DNA from 2 places in the Rhizobium phaseoli genome. Region 2 is predicted to be linked to the other one. Evidence: riboswitches for the same ligand, from Rfam matches in the RefSeq annotation. Region 2 holds a riboswitch; the other holds the start of a gene.
What was found. A riboswitch is a leader RNA that binds a small molecule or an ion and turns the genes downstream of it on or off. The one in region 2 is predicted to bind S-adenosylmethionine.
Positions count from the first base shown of each region.

Region 1 (10,849 bases), 690 kb from region 2:
CGCCGGCCAAGCCTTGCTTGCCGAGATCCACGCGCAGAAACTCGCAATTATCTCGGAGATCGTCTCCGACTGGCCAGGTGAGGATATCGAGCGTTTCGCGACCCTGTTCGAACGGTTCATCGGTGGCTACGAAGCAATCTTCCTGTCTCGCGACAAAGATACGCCCGGTTGAGGCGAAGGCCGCCGATCCGCCGGCGCGCCCCTTCCCCTCGCCCCCCCGTTTGCGCTAAGGGCAATGCCCATGAGCCAATCCACCTTCACCATTCTGCTCGGCGGCGAACTCAGCCTGACGGAGCGCCTGCGCCAGGCGGTCGGCGGCAGCCGCTTCATTGCAGCCGATGGCGGCATGCGGCATGCGGCAGCGCTCGGCGTGACACCCGAGCTCTGGGTCGGCGATTTCGATTCGACGCCGGCCGATCTCGACGGGGCGTTTCCCAATGTGCCGAGACAGCCCTACCCGGCGGCAAAGGCGGCAACGGACGGCGAAATCGCCGTATCGGAAGCGATCGCCCGCGGCGCGCGGCGGCTGATCCTCGCCGGCGCGCTCGGCGGCGAACGCTCCGACCATGCCCTTCAGCATCTGCTGTCGGCCGTCGGCCTGGCGGAAGCGGGTTTCGATGTGCTGCTGACTTCGGGCAAAGAGGAAGCGGTGCCGCTGATATCAGGCACCATCGAGCTCGATCTTCCCAAAGGCAGCCTGTTTTCCGTGCCCGGATTCGGCCCGCTGGCCGGCCTTTCGATTGAGAATGCGCGTTATCCGCTCACAGATTTCCACCTGCCCTTCGGCTCGTCGCGCACCATTTCCAACGTGGCGGAAGGCAAGGTTCGTTTTTCGCTCAGCAGCGGCCGGGCGATCGTGCTTGCCCGGCCTTATGATCTTTCCGGAGTCTGATTTTTGGCACCTCCCATTCTGAAACTCGACGATATTTTCCTGAGCTTCGGCGGCGCGCCGCTTCTGGCGGGTGCTTCGCTGCAGGTCGAGCCCGGGGACAAGATCTGTCTCGTCGGCCGCAACGGCTCGGGAAAATCGACGCTGCTGAAGATTGCCGCCGGCTTGGTCGAAGCGCAGTCGGGCGAGGTCTTCCGCCATCCCTCGTCGACGGTGCGTTATCTCGAACAGGCGCCGGATTTTGCCGGCTTCAGCACTGTGCAGGCCTATGCGGAAGCCGGACTCGGACCGGGTGACGACCCCTATCGCGTCACCTATCTGCTGTCGCATCTCGGGCTGACCGGGGAGGAAGATCCGAACACTCTTTCCGGCGGCGAATCGCGCCGGGCCGCCCTCTCCCGCGTGCTGGCGCCCGAGCCCGATATTCTCCTGCTCGACGAGCCGACCAACCATCTCGATCTGCCGACGATCGAATGGCTGGAAGGTGAGTTGCAGAAGACGCGCAGCGCCCTGGTGCTGATCTCGCACGACCGGCGTTTCCTGGAAAAGGTTTCGACTGCAACCGTCTGGCTCGACCGCGGCACCTCGCGCCGGCTCGACAGGGGGTTTGCGCATTTCGAAGCCTGGCGCGACCAGGTTCTGGAGGCCGAGGAGCTGGAACAGCACAAGCTCGGAAAGGCGATCGAGCGCGAGGAGCATTGGCTGCGCTACGGCGTCACGGCGCGGCGCAAGCGCAACATGCGCCGCCTCGGTGAACTGCAGACGATGCGTTCGCAGTATCGCGGCCACAAGGGCCCTCAGGGCACGGTGCAGGCGTCGGTCTCCGACGCGCAGGAATCCGGCAAGCTGGTGATCGAGGCCGACAAGATCACCAAGAGTTTCGGCGAGCGCGCCATCGTCACGCCCTTCTCGATCCGCGTGCATCGCGGCGATTGCATTGGCTTGGTCGGCCCGAACGGCGCCGGCAAGACGACATTGTTGACAATGCTGACCGGACAACTTTCGCCGGATAGCGGCACGATAAAGCTGGGCACCAATCTGGAAATTGCGACACTCGACCAGAAGCGCGAGGATCTCGATCCGGAGGATACGCTTGCAAACTACCTGACGGACGGGCGTGGCGAAAACCTGATCGTCAACGGCGAGCAGCGGCACGTCACTGGCTACATGAAGGAGTTCCTGTTCCAGCCGGAACAGGCGCGGACGCCCATCAAGAGCCTCTCCGGCGGTGAGCGCGCCCGGCTGATGCTGGCCCGTATCCTGTCGCGCCCGGCCAACCTCCTGATCCTCGACGAGCCGACCAACGATCTCGATATCGAGACGCTCGACCTCTTGCAGGAAATCGTCGCCGGCTTCCCCGGCACCGTCATTCTCGTCAGCCACGACCGCGATTTCCTCGACCGCACCGTGACCTCGACGATCGCACCCGCCGTGCCGGATGCGCCAGACGGCCGCTGGATCGAATATGCCGGCGGCTATTCGGACATGCTTGCGCAACGCAAGGGCGCGCTCGAGGAGCGCAGGAAGGCCGAGAAGGCGGCGGAAAAGCCGAAGGTGCAGGAGACGGCGCCGGCCGCCGCAGGCGCGAAGGGCAAGCTCTCCTTCAAGCAGAAATTCGCACTGGAAAACCTGCCGAAGGAGATGGCCAAAGCCGAAGCCGAGATCGCCAAGCGCGAACAGGTGATGGCCGATCCCAATCTCTTCACGCGCGATCCGGCTGCCTTCAACCGGCTTGCGGCCGAGATGGAGAAGCTGCGTGCCGGCCTGACTGTCATGGAAGAGGAGTGGCTGGAGCTCGAAATGCTGCGGGAAGAGCTGGAGGGCTGAGTGTCACAGCTCAGCCACCCGCGTCATCCACGTAATCGGGAGTCCGGCGGCCAGAGGCTCTAAAGCGCCGGGGCGGGGACGGCGGCGGCGCCGACACTGGCGCTGGCGCCCGTCTCGACGACCTGCGGCGGCGGCTCTTCGGATTTTGACGGCAGCGCCTGCAGATGCAGCACCCGCGGCTGCAGCGCCTCGAGATAGGCTTCGGAGCGGCCGATATAGATCATGCCGGTTTCGGGCATGGAGGTCAGCAGCTTTGACATCGTTTCCTGCCACTCCGGCTCCATACCTTCCAGCACTTCGTCGAAGACGATCCAGCGCGGGCGCACGAGCAGCAGGCGGGCGAAGCCGATCGCCTTCTGTTCGTCGCTGTCGAGCAGCTTGTCCCAGCGGGCGCGGGTATCGAGCCTTGTGATCAGCGAATGCAGGCCGGCTTTTTCGAGCGCCGCCTCGACGGCTGATTTCTCGTAGGCATCGGCGCTTTCGGGGAAAGCCAACGCTTCGAGCAGCGTGCCGCCGGGAACATAGGCGATCTGCGGCACGAACAGTATGTCATCGACCGGCGGCAGACCCATCGTGCCGCTGCCGCATGGCCAGAGGCCGGCCATGGCCTGGAACAGCAGCTTGCGGTTGACGCTGTGATCGCCGTTGATCATGACTTTCTCGCCGGCCTTGATCACGACATCGGTTTCGCGCAGGCGGAAACCGCCGCATTCGTCGATGTCTTCGCCGATCTTGGCGTTGATCACCACATCCTTCAGCGTCAATGTGTCGGGTGCGGTGTTTTCGTAAGCGATGCTATCCTTTAGGTCGTAGTCCTCGTCCATGTCGAGCAACGCTTGGCGGAAATCGGTGACGCGCATCAGCGTGGCGCGCCATTCGGCGATCGGGCCGAAATTGGCGACATACCAGCGCAGCGCCGTGTTGACCTGGTTGAAGGCGCCAACCGACATCATCAGCTGGCCGAGGGTCAGGCCGCCGGAGAAATAGGCGGGTGCCGCGACGATGATCGGGATGACGATCACCAGCCAGCCGTAGCCGGCCGAAACCCAGGTGAGATTGGTATTGGCCATGGCGAGCCGCTTGACGACCCTCAGCACCGAGCTGATGTCGGTATTGATGCGCCGGCGCTCGTTCTCCTCGCCGCGCGCGACGGTGATCGCCGGCATGTTCTCATTGGCATGCATCAGCGTGAAACGAAGCTCGGCCTCCTTTGAGAAGCGGTCGGCATTGAGCTTGACCAGCTTGCGGCCGACGACCTGGCTCAGCACCGAGGCCGAGGCGGCATAGAAGATTGCGGCCCAGACCATGTAACCGGGAATGGAGAAACTGTGGCCGCTGATGTGGAAGATGAAGCCGCTCGACAGTTCCCAGAGCACGCCGATGAAGCTCACCAGAAGAATGGTCGATTGCAGCAGGCCAAGGACGAGCCCGGTCGTGCTTTCGGCGAGGTTGCGGGAATCCTCGTGCAGGCGCTGATCCGGGTTGACGCCGATCAGACCGCTGGAGGCGAGCCGCAGCGCCCGCTTGCGCTTCAGCCACTGGTCGACGAGATCGCGCGACAGGCCTTCGCGCATATAGAGCGCGGTCATCTGGTTCAGCCAGGCCTGCAGCACGTTGAGCAACAGCAGCGTACCGGCGATCATGGCGAAGATTTCGAGCTGATGGAAGAATTCGCCGAGGTCGCGGCGCTCGAGCGAATCGTAGAAGGGGGCGTTCCATTCGTTGAGAATGACCTGACCATAGGCCGTCAGCAGGATGACGAGGATCAGCACGGTCGCCAGAAACAGCACCTTGCCGCGCACTTGAGAATTCCAGAATGCGGAGAACATCACCCCGAGGCGATAAGTCAGGCTGAAATCATACCCTACTCTATCCTGCCTCCGGGTCCCCGGCCTCCCCTTGGTCTTATCTGCCATCACGCTTTTCCAACACCGCCCATACTGTCATTATTAACATGGTGGCGTTACCGGTCTATCAACAGATTCTATCAGTCATTAAACTGTGATGAGGCTTGCCTGAGTCGCCGCTGCATGCATTCGGCAGTTGATTCGCGGCTCAACTGGGACTAATTAAGGCACTCCGTGGTGATTTGGCCGGCCGGCTTGCAGCCACGTTAAAAAAGTCGCTAAAGGGCCGCGTGCGGACCGGTAGCGATTTTTTGTCGCCGCCGGTTTTTTGTTTTTGATCGAGTGACCGCAATGCCCATCAAGATCCCCGATACGCTGCCCGCTTTCGAAACCCTGGTCCAGGAAGGTGTGCGGGTAATGACCGAGACGATGGCGATCCGACAGGATATCCGCCCGTTGCAGATCGGGCTGCTCAATCTGATGCCGAACAAGATTAAGACCGAACTGCAGATGGCGCGCCTGGTCGGCGCTTCGCCGCTGCAGGTGGAGCTGTCGCTGATCCGCATTGGCGGGCACAAGGCGAAGAACACCTCTGAAGATCACCTGCTCGCCTTCTATCAGACCTGGGAAGAGGTGAAACAGCGCAAATTCGACGGCTTCATCATCACCGGGGCGCCGATCGAGCTCCTGCCCTATGAGGACGTCACCTATTGGAAAGAGATGCAGGAAATTCTCGACTGGACGGAAACCAACGTCCATTCGACGATGAACGTCTGCTGGGGCGCGATGGCGGCGATCTATCATTTCCACGGCGTTCCGAAATACGAGCTGAAGGAAAAGGCCTTCGGCGTCTACCGCCACCGGAACCTGAAGCCTTCCTCCATCTATCTCAACGGCTTTTCCGATAATTTCGAGGTGCCGGTGTCGCGCTGGACGGAGGTGCGGCGCGCTGACATCGAGAAATCCGACAGCCTGGAAATTCTGATGGAATCGAGCGAGATGGGCGTCTGCCTCGTGCATGAGAAAAGGGGCCGGCGGCTCTACATGTTCAACCATGTCGAATATGATTCCACCTCGCTCTCGGACGAGTATTTCCGTGATGTCGACGCCGGCGTGCCGATCAAGATGCCGCACAATTACTTCCCGCACAACGATCCGGCGCTGGCGCCGCAGAACCGCTGGCGCAGCCACGCACATCTGCTGTTCGGCAACTGGATCAACGAAATCTACCAGACGACGCCCTACGACGTCGAAGAGATCGGCATGGATCTCTGAGCGTCACCCGTCGCACCCCAAGGCATTGCCGCGGCATCTCCGCCGCGGCATTTCTTTCTGTGCCGACCGGTTGCGGTTTGGAGCAAATGCGGGCAGGTTCCGGTCCTGGACCCCAAGGATAGAACGGAACGGATGTCATCATGTCGGACAAGTTGGAGCGGGAAGTTTTCGGGCAGACGAAGGAAGGCGAAACCGTCTATCGCGTCGTTATCAAGGGCGGCGGGCTGACGGCCAAGATCATCACCTGGGGTGCGGTCATCCAGGATCTGCGCCTTGAGGGACATGAGGCGCCGCTGCAGCTCGGCTTTGAGGATTTCGACAGCTACCCTCTCTATTCGGCCTATTTCGGCGCGACACCCGGCCGCTGCGCCAACCGTGTCGGCGGCGGCAAATTCACGCTCGACGGCAAGGATTATCAGCTCGAGCCGAACGAAAACGGCGTCACGCATCTGCATGGCGGCAGTGATAATATCGGCAAGCGCAACTGGACGATCGTCGAGCATGACGTTGACCGCCTGGTGATGAAGATCGTCGATCCCGATGGCCGCGCCGGCTATCCCGGCAATTGCACCATCCAGGCGACGTTCCGGGTGCACGGCAACGGTGAACTGTCGATCACCTACGAATCGACCAGCGACCAGCCGACGCTCGCCAATGTCTGCCAGCACGCCTATTTCAATCTCGACGGTCGCGAAGACGCGCTCGGCCACGACATCATGATCGCTGCCGACCACTATCTGCCGACCGACGAGAGGCAGGTGCCGACCGGCGAGATCCGTTCCGTCGCCGGCACGGAGTTCGATTTCCGCGAGATGGCGCCGATGAAGCGTTTCGCCGGCAGCGAACAGGCTTTGTACGACCATAATTTCTGCCTGTCGCCCGAGCGCACCGCCAAGCGCAGCGTCGCGCTCGCCCGCAGCCTCTATTCCGGTGTGTCGATGGAGGTGCGCAGCACCGAGCCGGGCGTGCAGTTCTATGCCGGTTTCAAGCTCAATACCGGGGCGCCCGGCCTCGGCGGACGCAAATACGGCCCCTTCGCCGGCTTTTGCCTGGAGACGCAGGTCTGGCCGGATGCCATCAATCACCAAGGTTTCCCGAATGCGGTGCTGCGCCCCGGCGAAGTGCTGCGCCAGGAGACGGATTATATCTTCACCAAGAGCTGACGTCTTTTCGGAGGCGCAGGGAGTCGACGCACAACTGTCAAATTTGAGCGCTATGAAACCTCTTCGGCCCGCCGGGGAGGTTTTTTCTTGGCCGCGCGCGATTTCGCCTTGCCGATTGGTCCTATATAGGTTCTATTGTGGATCTATGGATAGAACCAGTCTGATAGCGGAGCTGAGCAGCCGCGGCCTGCGGGACGAGGCGTTGACAGGCCCGCTCTATAAGCGGCTGGCGCAGGCGCTGACCGGTCTTATTCAGGAAGGCCTGCTAAAGCCCGGCGCGGCGCTGCCGGGAGAGCGTGATCTCGCCGAGGCCTTGAAGCTCGGCCGCGTGACCGTGCGCACCGCCTATCGTGATCTGATGGCGGCGGGCGTACTGGAATCGCGCCACGGAAGCGGTACTTTCGTATCGAGCAAGGTGGAACGCATGGAGCAGTCGCTCTGGCGGCTTTCTTCTTTCTCCGCCGATATGCGCTCACGCGGCCGGCTGCCGGCTGCCCGGATCTTGTCGCGGACCATCAATACGCCATCGCCGGAGGAATCCTTCCTGCTCGGTCTTGGCGGCGACGAACCGGTGCTGAGGCTCGACCGTTTGCGTCTTGCCGACGGCCTGCCACTGGCGATCGAGCGCGCCGTGGTGCCGATCAAGTTCTTAGGCGTCGATGCGGGTGGCGAAGGATCGCTCTACGACGCGCTGGCGGCCAGCGGCCACCGGCCCGTGCGCGCGTTGCAGCGGCTGACCGCTGTCACGCTCGACCCATCGTCGGCGGCGATCCTGAACGTCAAATCAGGCGCGCCGGCGCTTCTGATCGAACGCGTCTCGCGCCTGGAAGACCAGCGTGTCGTCGAATACACCCGCTCGCACTACCGCGGCGATGCCTATGATTTCGTTGCCGAATTGAGAATTGGAGATGACCTATGAGTGAAACCCAGTCGCTGATGCTGCAGGAAGCCGGCCAGTCACCGGAGGTGGTGGCCACGCTTCTTGAAAAGGAAAAGCCGGTCTTTGCCGAGATCGCCCGGCTGATTTCCTCCACTCGCCCGAGCGTGGTGACGACGGCGGCGCGCGGTTCTTCGGACCATGCCGCCACCTTCTTCAAATATCTTTTCGAAATCACCTGCGGCATTCCGGTCGCCTCGGTCGGTCCCTCGATCGCGTCCGTCTACGGTGCCGCCCTCCATTTGAAGGGCGGCGTGCATTTCACCGTCTCGCAGTCGGGTGCGAGCCCCGATATCGTGGCGCTGCAGGAGGCGGCCAAGAAGGGCGGGGCAACGACGATCGCCGTTGTTAACGTCATCGACAGCCCGCTCGCAAAACAGGCCGATATCGTTCTCGGCCTCAACGCCGGCGTGGAAAAGAGCGTTGCGGCAACGAAGTCCTTCATCGCTTCCGTTGCCGCCCTTGCCGGCGTCACGGCTGCGATCGGCGGCGCGTCTGAGCTGCAGGCCGCTCTCGCCAAGCTGCCGGAGGCGCTTTCGGCGACCGCGGGGATCGATACGGCGGCAGCCGAGGAGGTGCTCTTCAATGCGACCTCGCTCTATACGGCCGGCCGCGGTCCGGCCTTCGCGATTGCGCTCGAAGCGGCGCTGAAGGCCAAGGAAACCTCCGGCCTGCATGCCGAAGCTTTCTCGCTGGCGGAACTGATGCACGGTCCGATGCGCCTGGTGCAGCCGGGCTTTCCGATCGTCGCCTTCGCGCCTGACGATGCGGCCTTCGCCAATAACGGCCAGGCGCTGGAGCGCCTGCAGAAACTCGGCGCCACCACCGTCGGTTTCTCCACGCAGCCGCTCTCCGGGATCAATCTTCGGGTGTCGACAACCGGCAACGGCCTGATCGATCCGCTGGTGTCGCTGCTCGTCTATTACCGGCTGATCGAGTCGGTGACCCGCCGCAAGGGTTTTGATCCGGACAAGCCGGCAAACCTGCTCAAGGTGACGGAGACGGTCTGATGGCCCGCAAGATCTTCATCGGCGCCCGCATCTTCGACGGTGAGCGCTTTCATGACGACAAGGCGCTCATCGTTGCCGACGGCCGCGTCGAAGCGATTGTCGCGACAAACGATCTGCCGGACGGCGAGACGGAGACGCTTGCCGGCGGCGTGCTGTCGGCCGGCTTCATCGATGCACAGGTCAACGGCGGCGGCGGACGGATGCTGAACGACGAACCATCCGCCGCCTCGATGGAGATCATCGCACAGGGCCACCGGCCCTATGGAACGACCGCGCTGCTGCCGACGCTGATCACCGACACATCGGAAGCTTCCATCGCCGCGATCGAGGCCGCCACGGAAGCAGTCAAGGCGGGCCGCGGTGTCGCTGGCCTGCATCTCGAAGGGCCGCATCTGGCGCCCGCGCGCAAGGGCGCGCACCTGGCCGAACTGATGCGGCCGGTCGAGGACCGCGACGTCAAGGCCTTCATCCGGGCGCGCGAGGCGATCGGCACGCTGCTCGTCACGATTGCCGCCGAACAGGTGACGGTAGCCCAGGTGCGCGAACTTGCGGAAGCGGGCGTCACCGTCAGCATCGGTCACTCCGATTGTTCCAGCGAGGCGGCGGAGGAACGTTTCGATGCCGGAGCGCGCGGCGTCACGCATCTCTTCAACGCCATGAGTCAGCTGGGGCACCGTGCGCCAGGCCTGGTCGGCGCCGCGATCGATCATCCCTCCACCTGGTGCGGCATCATCGCCGACGGTCATCACGTCGATCCGAAGGCCTTGCGCACGGCGCTGCGCGCCAAGCGCGGTGAAGGCAAACTGTTCTTTGTCACCGACGCGATGTCGCTCGTAGGGTCTGAGAAGGATTCGTTCACGCTGAACGGGCGCACCGTCCGGCGCGAAAGGGGCGGCTTCTGCTCGAAGCTGGTGCTGTCCGACGGCACGCTCGCCGGCTCCGACGTCGACATGATCTCGACGATCCGTTACGGCGTCACCTATCTCGACCTGACGCTCGCCGAGGCTTTGCGCATGGCGACCCTTTATCCCGCACGTTTCCTCCGGCTTGCCGATCGCGGCCATCTCTCGCCGGGGGCGCGTGCCGATCTCGTCCATCTCACCGACGCGCTGACTGTTACCGCCACCTGGCTTGCCGGCGAAGTGGCCTGACCCTCAAGGAGACGTAGGATGACTGATATCACCGATGCCTATTTCTCCAATCTGATCGGTCGGCTGGAGACGCTGAAGCAGGCGCTTGCCGAGCCGATGGCGCAGGCAGCGTCAGTGATCCTCGATGCTGCCCGCGGCGACAAGCGCGTCTATGTCTTCGGCACCGGCCATTCGCACATGCTGGCCGAAGAGGTGCACTATCGTGCCGGCGGGCTTGCCTTCACCGTGCCGGTGCTCGTCGGCTCGGCGATGCTACATGAGGGTGCGGTCATCAGCTCGGTCTATGAGCGGACCCAGGGCCTGGTGCGGCCGATGCTGGAGCGTTACGGCATGCAGCCGGGCGATGTCATTATCATTGCGTCGAATTCCGGCGTGAACGCCGCGCCGATCGAAGCCGCCGACTATGCGCATGAAATCGGCGCCAAGGTGATCGCCATCACCTCGATCGCCTATTCCGCCGCGATCGCCAATGGCCGCCGGCGGCTCGCAGAAGTTGCCGATATCGTGCTCGACAATGGACTGCCGCCGGGCGACGCGGTCATCGATCTGGAAGGCACCGGGCTTCGGGTCGGGCCGGTCTCCACGGCGGTCGGGGTGACGGTCATCAATGCGATCTTTGCCGAGGTCGCCTCGGAGCTTTCCAAATCGGGCGATGCGCCGGTCTATCTCAGCGCCAACATGCCGGGTGCCGCCGAGATCAACCAGAAGCTGGTCAAGAAATACCGGCCGCGCAACCCGCATCTCTGAGAG
Region 1 covers NZ_CP013532.1:4,414,309-4,425,157, forward strand. The annotation lists gene AMC88_RS21185 (MarR family winged helix-turn-helix transcriptional regulator) at 1-172, shown strand, start outside; gene AMC88_RS21190 (thiamine diphosphokinase) at 236-892, shown strand; gene AMC88_RS21195 (ABC-F family ATP-binding cassette domain-containing protein) at 896-2,716, shown strand; gene AMC88_RS21200 (ABC transporter ATP-binding protein/permease) at 2,776-4,632, opposite strand; SAM riboswitch at 4,788-4,865, shown strand; gene metA (homoserine O-acetyltransferase MetA) at 4,915-5,838, shown strand; gene AMC88_RS21210 (aldose epimerase family protein) at 5,979-7,001, shown strand; gene AMC88_RS21215 (GntR family transcriptional regulator) at 7,147-7,920, shown strand; gene AMC88_RS21220 (SIS domain-containing protein) at 7,917-8,948, shown strand; gene nagA (N-acetylglucosamine-6-phosphate deacetylase) at 8,948-10,099, shown strand; gene AMC88_RS21230 (SIS domain-containing protein) at 10,118-10,846, shown strand.
Region 1: another riboswitch for S-adenosylmethionine. It lies ahead of metA (homoserine O-acetyltransferase MetA); the one in region 2 lies ahead of AMC88_RS02800 (O-succinylhomoserine sulfhydrylase).

Region 2 (10,849 bases):
TCCGTCGCAGAAATCGGGCGTCTATGCGCTGGAGGTGCAGGGCGAGAGCATGATGCCGCTCTACCGCGACGGCGACGTGCTGATCGTCGAGCCCGGCGCGCAGGTGCGCCGCAACGACCGTGTCGTCGTGCGCACCCGCGAGGGCGAGGTGATGGCCAAGGTGCTGCTGCGCCAGAGCCCACGGTCGATCGAGCTGATGTCGCTCAATCCGGAACATCCAAACCGGACGCTCGATCTGTCCGACGTCGAGTGGATCGCCCGCATCATCTGGGCCAGCCAATAGGAAGATATTCCATGCGCCCTGCCGCCGTCTTCACTGGTCTCGCAGGAATGGCGGTCGTGGCCGGCCTGCTGATATCAGCAGAAGCAAGGCTGCGCGGCGGAACGGGCGGCGAGGACATGATCACCGCAGAGGCGCCAGCAACCGACACGGCGGCGCAAACCGCCCCCGAGGCAGCAGGCCTGTCGACGCCGATATCGGACGCAGATGCCGAAATCATCGCGCGCGGGGCACAACCGGCCGCTCCCTCCCCCGCCCCGGCCGAACGCGTGGCGGCCACGCCGGCCGATCCGCCGCCCCCATCCGAAACGCCCGGCGGGCAAGCGGCGGGGCCGGCCGCGAAGAAGCCGATCGAGCTGGCACGGCCAGTGGCCGAAAATGCCGGGGTGCTTTCCTTTGGCGAGCGCCGGCTTCAGCTCGCCGGCATCGGTCCGACACCGGCCGACAGGATCTGCGGGCCGGCAGGCCGGCAATGGCCCTGCGGCATGCTGGCGAAGACGGCCCTGCGCCAGCTCCTGCGCAACCGCAATCTCACCTGCGACCTCGACATGGCGGAATGGAAGGGGACGGTGACCGCCGCCTGCCGGCTCGGCGCGCAGGATCTCGGCACATGGCTCGCCGAAAACGGCTGGACCGAAGCCGAGGCGGGCTCGCCGCTCGGCGCCGTCGCCGACAAGGCGAAGCAGGCGCAGAAAGGCATTTACGGCGGCGACCCACGCCGCAAATGACGAATGTCCTGGGCGGCGCGATGCTGCCGCTCCCTTGTAAAGGCGGCCGCCAATTCCTAATCTCCGCTCACTGAAAAAGGAATCAGAGATGAACAAGCCGCTTTCCGCCCATGATGCCCTGATCTACGTGATGGTGATGGCGTCTGCCGTCGACAGCACCATGAACGACAGGGAGATGGAAAGGATCGGCCAGCTGATCGGCTTCCTGCCGGTGTTCCGGGATTTCGACGAGGACACGCTGATTTCGGTGGCGCGCGACTGCGCTTCGCTGCTCGCCGGGCCCGAGGGCCTCGACGTCGTTCTCGAAACCGTGCGCGACACGCTGCCGGCAAAACTCTACGACACGGCCTATGCGCTGGCCGTCGAGGTGGCTTCCGCCGATCTTTCCGTGAAGGCCGAGGAACTCAGGCTGCTTAGCCTGCTGCGCGACCGGCTCGGCCTCGACAAGCTCACCTGCGCGGCGATCGAGCGCAGCGCCATTGCCCGTTTCCGCAAGGGCTGATCAGTAAAGCTCTTTGTTCTTATGCATGTCGTTATCCCGGAACCGCTGCACACTTCCGGGCGACATGCATTGGGGCTCAGTAAAGCCCGTAGGGGAAATAGCGCAGATAGAGTTCCTGCAGACGGCCGCTGCGCGACAGCGCGGCAAGCGCGTGGTCGATGGCTGAGGTCAGCACGCTGTCCTTCTGCCGCAGCATGATGGTCATGCCCTCGCCGAGGAAATGTTCGGACAGATAGGGGCCGTCAAACAGCGCGCAGCATTTGTCCGAGGCCGGCGAAGAGACCCAGAAGGAAAGCTGCAGCGCATCGGCAAAGGCGGCGTCGACCTTGCGTTCCTTCAGCGCCGCAAGGAGGGCCTCCTTCGTGTCGAAGGGCTCGGCCTTCAGCGCCGGAAAAAAGGCGGCCAGCATCGCCTCGTGCACCGTTCCCTTGACGACACCGACCGGGCGCCCGGCAAGGGCGGCCGCCGTCTTGCCCTCGACGGGTGCGGCAAGATTGCGCACGAAGCGCGCCGGCAGCATCAGATAGGGCCGGGAGAAGACGAACCGCCGGCGCAGCTCCGGCGTCACCGCAAGGCCGGCGATGACGGCATCGCCCTGCGAGGCAGCAAGCGCATCCTTGAGATCGGCAAAGGGGATCGCCTGGATCTGGCACTTGTCGGATATTTCCAACTCGCCGCAGATTTCGCGGGCGAGATCGACGTTGAAACCGGAAAGCTTGCCGTTCTGATCGGTGAAATTGAACGGCGGGAAATCGACTGATGTCAGGAAGCGCAGGCGCACCAGCGACGAGAGATCGGGCCGCGCAAGACGTTCACGCGCATCGAAGAGCAGCGGCAGCGAGGGTGCTGCCTGCTGGGCGGAGGCGGCAAGGCTTGAAAAGAGCAACAGCCCGAACGCGAGAAATCCCTTCAGGGTGAGGGAGGCCAGTTTGGATTGCATTATTGTCATCCAGTCTCGGTTCAGCGCGAAACGTTGCCGCTTCGGCGAGATCTATCAGAGTCATGGCTGGCGGGGAATATGCGTGTATCCGACGCCGGAACGCCCGCCCCGTCCTTCGAGGCTCCGGTCTTTGGCGCTCCAATCCTGCTTCTTGCGCCCAACAATTGCCAGTGGCCGACCTCGCCCTTCGAGGCCCCTGCGGGGCACCTCAGGATGAGGTCGGAGAAGGCGTGGCAGCCTCCGCTGCGCATCATTCTCAGCGCGGCAATCTCCAAGGCTCCTCATCCTGAGGTGCGTAGGCCGGAGGCCGGAGCCTCGAAGGACGCGCCGCAACGCTGCTCCTTGCATGCACCCAACGCCGGCACACCCGCCTCCCCTCTGAGGCACTTACAGGGCACCTGAGGAGAGGCTCTCTGGGGTTCCGGCGTAAAACTCCTCCCTCAAAATTATGGGCGTTCTCCACACCGGCATTAGGGCGGAATTAAAGAATAGTGCCCTTTTATTTGTGCCGACGTCATCGGACCCCGCCGGCCGATCGCATGATGCACGCGTCAGCGCTCTGTTTGTAACAATTGATTTCACAGCGCCGGTGCGGCACGCCCGGCCAATCGGGTAACGTTTCCATGCTGAAGCATCTGAAAATCCGCACGAAAATCCTGTCGGTCGTGGCGCTCATGGGGCTGATCACGATGGCCGGGCTGATCTATATCATCGCCGATTTTCGCCGTGCGGACACCGCCTACAGCGCCTTCATCGATCATGAGGCGCTGGCCTCGATGCAGAGCGCACGCGCGAGCGCCTCGGTGGTGGCCTCGGTGCTGCAGGTCACGCTGCTCGCCGACATGAAGCCCGATACGCCGGCTTTCGAGACGGCGCTCGCCACGCCGAGCAAGCTGCCGCAGGCGCGCGACCGGCTGAAGCAGGCGCTGGCGCTGGTGCCGAGCCGCAAGGCGGCGATCGACGAAATTCAGGCAGGCATCGATGACATCGAAGCCCTGGCGAACAAGATCATCGAACAGAGCAAGGCCAAGGACAGCGCCGGCGCGCTCGCCAATGTCGCCCTGATGAATGCCAAGCTCAATGCACTGACGCCGAAGATGATCGCCAACAATGATGCGATGATGGCGCTGCTCAATGACGGCGGCGACGCGCTGTCGGCTTCCGTCAACGGCCGGATCAGCTTCTGCTTCCTCCTGATCGGCATTGCCGTTCTCGCCGCGATCGGCATCAGCATTGCCGTCGCACAGTCGGGCATTGCAGGCCCGATGGCGAGACTCAGGCTGCGCATGACGCGCCTTGCCGAGGGCGACACTGACAGCGAGATCGGCGGCCTCGACCGCGGCGATGAAATCGGTCAGATGGCCAAGGCCGTTTCAATCTTCCGCGACAACGCCATCGAGCGCCGTCAGATCGAGGCCCGCGCCGAGGCAGACCGCAGCGTCAGCGACGGCGAGCGCCGCGAACGCGAGGCGCAGAGGACCCGCGAGGCATCCGAACTCGACCGCGCCGTCACAGCCCTCGGCGACGGCCTGCGCCGCCTTGCCGCCGGCGATCTCGCCGCGCAGCTCGACGAGCCTTTCGTCGCCCATCTCGACGCGTTGCGCCAGGATTTCAACCACTCGGTCGAAAAGCTCAACGAGACCCTGCAGGCGGTCGGCGCCAATGCGCGGGCGATCGGCGCCGGCGCCAACGAGATCCGTTCGTCCGCGGACGAGCTTTCCCGGCGGACGGAACAGCAGTCGGCCTCTGTCGAAGAAACCGCAGCGGCGCTCGAAGAGATCACCACGACGGTGCGCGACGCCGCCAAACGCGCCGAGGAGGCGAGCCAGCTCGTCACCCGCACGCGCCTCGGTGCCGAAAAATCCGGCGAGATCGTCCGCAAGGCCGTCTCCGCGATGCGGCAGATCGAACAGTCCTCGGTCGAGATCGGCAACATCATCGGCGTCATCGACGACATCGCTTTCCAGACCAATCTGCTGGCGCTGAATGCCGGCGTCGAGGCGGCGCGCGCCGGCGAAGCGGGCAAGGGCTTTGCTGTTGTGGCGCAGGAGGTGCGCGAGCTCGCCCAGCGTTCGGCCAGGGCTGCCAAGGAAATCAAGGACCTGATCACCAATTCCGGCACGCACGTGCAGACCGGCGTCACTCTGGTCGGCGACACCGGCAAGGCGCTCGATGCGATCGTTAGCGAAGTGCAGGAAATCAACCAGCACGTCCACGCGATCGCCGAAGCCTCGCGCGAACAGTCGATCGGGCTGCAGGAGATCAACACCGCCGTCAACACCATGGACCAGGGCACGCAGCAGAACGCGGCGATGGTCGAGCAGTCGACCGCCGCCAGCCACTGCCTGGCCACGGAGGCGACAGCGCTCAACAATCTGCTCGGCCAATTCCGGCTGACCGGCACCGGCAGCTTCGCCGCCGCCGCCCCGATCGCCTCTACCCGGCCGCCGGCCGCAGCACCGCGCGCGCCCGCGCGCCCGGTGGCCAAGGCCCCGGCAATCCGCGTCGCCCGGGAAGGCACGGCCCGTCCGACCGCCTCACCGGCCCGCGCCCTCGGCCAGACCCTCGCCAACGCCTTCGGCGGCGGCAGCACGCCCTCAAAGAGCCAGGAGGCGGACTGGACGGAGTTCTGAGCATCAGACCGTCGGCACGAGGCACGAGAAGACGCGCCCTGCGAGGGGCGAGGAACAGAGAGGTTGCCGCAAATTCTCTTCTCCTCGAGGGGAGAAGAGGGAATCGAGAGGTCGCGGTATGTCCCTCTTAGCCGCGTTTACCGGCTCCCGCTCACTCTAACCCGGCCGCCAGCCCACCTCGACGAGAATATTCCCCGGCGCCGTGCAATAGAACAGCCAGCCGCCGCGCATAGCGGCCGGCGGACCGGAGAGCACGGCACCAGCGGCAACAAGTCCGGCATGGACAGTATCGACATCACCCCTTTCCGGCAGAATGAAGCCGATATGATAGGTCTGGCGGCCTATCTCCACCTGGTCGGCGGTGCCGAACTTGGCGATGGCGTGGCTGAGGACGATTTCGAGGCCGACAGCGTCCTCCAGGATCGCCAGGCCGTTGTTACCGCGCATATCCTTCAGCTTTAGGCCGAAATGACGGATGAAGAAATCCGCCGTCTCGGCAATATCGGGGACGTGAAAATCGAGATGGTTCAGGCGCATTGACAGTCTCCGTTCAAAAAAATCCCGGAACTGCCTTTTGCCGTCTCCGCACGCCGCCGGGATCCCGCATTTCCATGCGGATCTCGTCGCGGGTTCTCGTGCCCTGGGGCACGGAGCAGAGCTTCGTCAGAGCGCTTTGACGCTTAGACGGAAGGGATCGGGCTTACCTCAACCGATCCTGCCTTTTTCGACGATGCCGATCTAGCAGACGGCGCCGGTTTCGGCAATGGAAAGGCTGAAGCGGTCACGACGCTCCAGGCGATGCTTCGCGAAGGCGTGAAGGTAGAGACTGCGTTTCAACTGGCGAGCACGATGCAATCAGGAGTAAGATCACCGCTTCGGCGCATCGGAAGGGATGGACATGAAACCCGCACTCCTCGGCCTCATCGGCACCCTCATTCTTGCCGGGTGCAACAGCGTTTCCTACTATGGCGGCCCCGGCCTCGAGCCGATCCCGGGCAGCATCACCTATAACGGCCAGCCGCGCAGCAAGCTCACCAAATCGCCACCCGGCTCCAGCTTCCCGCATGATTTCATTGACCAGTACGGCCAGCAGGTGGAAGAAACCTACATCATCCAGCCCGACCGAAGCCTGATCATCGCGCATCGGCGATACAAGCCGATCCGGTTCTTTGGGGATTAGTAGGACGTTGCCCGAAGGATGGCTGGAGCGGGTGAAGGGAATCGAACCCTCGTATTCAGCTTGGGAAGCTGCTGCTCTACCATTGAGCTACACCCGCGATGCACTGAGATTTCCAACAGATGGGGGCCGCTGTCAAGTCGGCTGAGCGCAACCCGTCAGATGCGGAAGTGTTTCGAGAGTTTGAGGCCCTGGGCCTGGTAGTTGGAGCCGAGGCCGGAGCCGTAGAGGCTCGCCGGCTTTTCCTGCATGTGTTCGTAGACGAGGCGGCCGACGATCTGGCCGTCTTCGAGGATGAAGGGCACTTCGTGGCTGCGCACTTCGAGCACGGCGCGGCTGCCGCGGCCGCCGGCAGGCGCATGGCCGAAGCCGGGATCGAAGAAGCCGGCGTAGTGGACGCGGAATTCGCCGACCAGCGGATCGAAGGGGGTCATCTCGGCGGCATAATCCGGCGGCACATGCACGGCCTCGCGCGAGACGAGGATATAGAATTCGTCAGGATCGAGGATCAGCTCGTTGCGGCCGCGGCTATAGAGCGGCTCCCAGAAATCGAAGATGTCGTGCTGGTCCTTCTCGTCGACATCGACGACGGCGGTGTGGTGCTTGCCGCGGTAGCCGATCAGGCCGTCCTTGTCGCCGCTGAGATCGATCGACAGCGCGATGCCGCCGCCCGAAACATTCGGCTGCTTGCTGGCGACCAGCGTCTCGCTTTCATGCAGCTTCAACAGTTCCGGCTCGCCGAGCAGGGATTGGCCGACGCGAAAGCGGATCTGCGACAGGCGCGAGCCGCGGCGCACGACAATCGGGAAGGTGCGCGGGCTGATTTCGAGATAGAGCGGGCCGGAATAGCCCGGCGGGATCTTGTCGAATTCCTGAGCGTAATCGGTGATCACGCGGGTGAAGATATCGAGCCTGCCGGTCGAGCTCTTCGGATTGGCCGAGGCCGACATGTCGGCCGGCAGCGCCAGGCTCTCCATCAGCGGCACGATGTAGACGCAGCCGGTTTCGAGCACCGCGCCCTGAGACAGATCGATCACATGCAGGCTGAGGCGATCGAGCTTGTCCGACACAAGATGCGAGGGACCGGGCATGAAGGAGGCGCGCACGCGAAAAGCCTTGCTGCCTAAACGCAGGTCCAGGCTTGCCGGCTGGATCTGATCGCGATCCAGCTCCCGCTCGGAGTTAAGACGCCCCGTTTCAAACAGCGCGGAGATCGCGCGGTCCGCCAGAATTCCAGTATCGCGAGCCATCATGCCCCATCCATCTTTTGCGCCGACAAAACCAAATACGGGGAATTGACGCAAGCAGCTAACAGCAGTATTGCAGAATTATCCCGTGGTGATTTGGCCGGTCGGCTTGCAGCCACGTTAAACAAGTGGCTAAAAAGACCGGGTTGTGAACCGGTCTGCTTTTGCGGCCGGTTTTTTTGTTATGTGAAGGTGATGGCATGAGCAAGACCTGGCGCCCGGCAACCCAACTCGTCCATGGCGGCACGCTGCGTTCGCAATATGGCGAAACGTCCGAGGCAATCTATCTCACGCAGGGCTTCGTCTATGACACGTCGGAAGCGGCCGAAGCCCGCTTCAAGGGCGAGACGGACGGCTACATCTACGCCCGCTACGGCAGCCCGACCAACGACATGTTCGAAAAGCGCATGTGCATGCTCGAAGGCGCCGAAGACGCCCGCGCCACCGCTTCCGGCATGGCCGCCGTCAGCGCGGCGATCCTCTGCCAGGTCAAGGCGGGCGACCATATCGTCGCCGCGCGCGCCCTCTTCGGCTCCTGCCGCTGGGTGGTGGAAACACTGGCGCCGAAATACGGCATCGAATGCACGCTGGTCGACGGCCGCGATCTCAAGAACTGGGAAGAGGCAATCCGGCCGAACACCAAAGTGTTCTTCCTGGAAAGCCCGACCAACCCGACGCTCGAGGTCGTCGATATATCAGGGGTGGCCAGGCTCGCCAACCAGGTCGGCGCCAAGGTCGTGGTCGACAACGTCTTTGCGACACCGCTCTTCCAGAAACCGCTCGAACTCGGCGCCCATATCGTCGTCTATTCCGCCACCAAGCATATTGATGGCCAGGGCCGCTGCCTCGGCGGCGTCGTGCTGGCCGACAAGGCCTGGATCGACGAGAACCTGCACGACTATTTCCGCCATACCGGCCCGGCCATGTCGCCGTTCAACGCCTGGACGCTGCTGAAGGGCATCGAGACGCTGCCGCTGCGTGTGAAGCAGCAGACCCAGAATGCCGCGAAGATCGCCGATTTCCTGGCCGAGCAGAACAAGGTCGCCAAGGTGATCTATCCCGGCCGCGCGGACCATCCGCAGGCCGACATCATCGCCAAGCAGATGAAGGGCGGCTCGACGCTTGTCGCCTTCGAGCTGAAGGGCGGCAAGGAGGCGGCCTTCGCGCTGCAGAATGCGCTGGATATCGTCAGGATCTCCAACAATCTCGGCGACAGCAAGAGCCTGATCACCCATCCGGCGACGACGACCCACAAGAACCTGTCGGAAGAGGCGCGCGCCGAACTCGGCATCTCGCCGGGCACCGTCCGGCTCTCGGCCGGCATCGAGGATACCGACGACCTGATCGAGGATTTCGCCAAGGCGCTTGCCAAGGTTTCGGCCTGATCGACAGCATTGGCGGCCGGGCCTCCGGGTTCGGCCGTCCCGGCCGCGGGATCGGCGCGCCGGCGCTGCCCAAGTAAAATTAATACTGACAATTAGGCTTAACGATCAAAAACCATGCGATCACGGCTGTTTCATCGCGTTCCGTTTCTTGACGGATAGGGCCTTCTTATAAGATACGGGTAACATATCTTGACTAAGGTGCAAGGCATGTATCGCGCCCTCACAAGAGATATCGAAGTCGTCGTCGAACCATTCTATCTGGAGGAGCAATCCGATCCGGAAGACGATCGCTACGTCTGGGGTTACCGGATTGTCATCAGCAACAATTCCGGCGTCGCCGTTCGCCTTGTCAATCGCTACTGGAACATCACCGACCAGAACGGCGTGGTGGACGAGGTGACCGGTCCCGGCGTCGTCGGCGAACAGCCGCGGCTCAGCCCCGGCGACACCTATGAATATTCCTCCGGCTGCCCGCTCGACACGCCCTCCGGGCTGATGTTCGGCCATTACCAGATGGAAACGGACGAAGGCGAGCTGTTCGACGTCGACATCCCCGCCTTCTCGCTGGATTCACCGGGGCTGCTGCGCGTGCTGAACTGACGGGTTGCTTTGTCAGTTCGAACATGAAGGCAGTGCTTGCCGCATGGGTCCTCGGGTCAAGCCCGAGGACCCATGCGGCAAGCACTGCCCGTGGATGCGGCCGGTCGCGGACTTCCAGTCAGCACCAACATGGACGCCCGCGGTCGTGGATCCTCGGGCTGGCCCAATCATCAATCTACTAAAGGTCAAAAGGATCCGAGGCCTGAGTGCCTGGCTTTGCTTCGAACGGATCTTTTGATTGTGGCGGCGCCGGCTGTTTCATGACCGCATCGTTTACCGCCTTTTGGCAGGCGAGCAACTCATCCGCTGCCCTCTCGGAATCTTTCAGACCGAGGGCAACAATCTCTTTTCCGTTAAAGCGGGCGCGGAAACTCAGTTTACCAGAGAACTCCTCAATCAAGTCGGTATCGTCGGTATCGATCCACAATGATTTGAGGCCGTCGAGATCCAGACCTCTCGCATCAGCCGTCCATTGAGTTTGGTCTAACGAGAGTTCGATGGGATAATGCTTACCTTTCTCCAAGGATTTCCAGTTCGGATTTCCGAGCAGAATGTACAGAGGTTTGTCCTTTTTTCGGAAATTGAAGCCAAGGCGAAAAATGGTGTCGTCATCAAAGGAGGTCAGAACAAAACAGCCATCGTCTAAAGTCGGGTCGACAGCCACGGTCCAGCCCCCGACCTCTTTCCATTGGATTGCCTTATCATCAGCCAAGCCAATTTGTGGCATCGCAGCCATGAATGCGACGACGAAATAAAAGATACGCATGAAGTCCCATCCCCGAACCAGTTGGATAAATGGTGCACAGTGACTACCAAAAGTCGAGTCACCGTGCTGCATCATCGCTAATCTTTTGTATTTGTTGTGTGCGTGCTCAACCGAGCCTACTCGGCCGGCTGAAGCTCGGTCGGCTCGAAGCGGTAGGTGGTCGAGCAGAATTCGCAGGTGACTGCGATTTCGCCGTTTTCCTGGCTTTCCTCGATCTCTTCGGCCGAAAAGCCCTTCAGCACGCCCTTGATCTTGTCGCGCGAGCAGCTGCAGCGGTCGAAGACGGCGCGCGGTTCGTAGACGCGCACGCCGCGCTCGTGGAACAGTCGGAACAACAGCCGTTCGGTGCCGACAAGCGGGTCGGTCAACTCATCGGCGTCGATGGTCTCGACCAGCGAGCGGGCTTCGACCCAGGCGTCGTCCTCGCCATGCGGGCGGTCGCCGTTATCGCCGTCGCCGCCGTGGAGATCCGGGTGGCGCATGCGCTCGGGTGCTTCCGGCAGGAACTGGGCGACGAGGCCGCCGGCCCGCCAGCGATGGCGCGGCTTGCCGGCATCGTCGCGATCGAAGAGCTCGGCCGCGGCCAGGCGG
Region 2 covers NZ_CP013532.1:572,263-583,111, reverse strand. The annotation lists gene AMC88_RS02850 (S24 family peptidase) at 1-283, shown strand, start outside; gene AMC88_RS02845 (thermonuclease family protein) at 295-1,008, shown strand; gene AMC88_RS02840 (tellurite resistance TerB family protein) at 1,097-1,510, shown strand; gene AMC88_RS02835 (transporter substrate-binding domain-containing protein) at 1,587-2,453, opposite strand; gene AMC88_RS02825 (methyl-accepting chemotaxis protein) at 3,074-5,083, shown strand; gene AMC88_RS02820 (VOC family protein) at 5,240-5,620, opposite strand; gene AMC88_RS02815 (hypothetical protein) at 5,982-6,263, shown strand; tRNA gene AMC88_RS02810 (tRNA-Gly) at 6,287-6,360, opposite strand; gene AMC88_RS02805 (2'-deoxycytidine 5'-triphosphate deaminase) at 6,419-7,513, opposite strand; SAM riboswitch at 7,586-7,664, shown strand; gene AMC88_RS02800 (O-succinylhomoserine sulfhydrylase) at 7,708-8,892, shown strand; gene apaG (Co2+/Mg2+ efflux protein ApaG) at 9,100-9,492, shown strand; gene AMC88_RS02790 (hypothetical protein) at 9,671-10,258, opposite strand; gene AMC88_RS02785 (Hsp33 family molecular chaperone) at 10,375-10,849, opposite strand, start outside.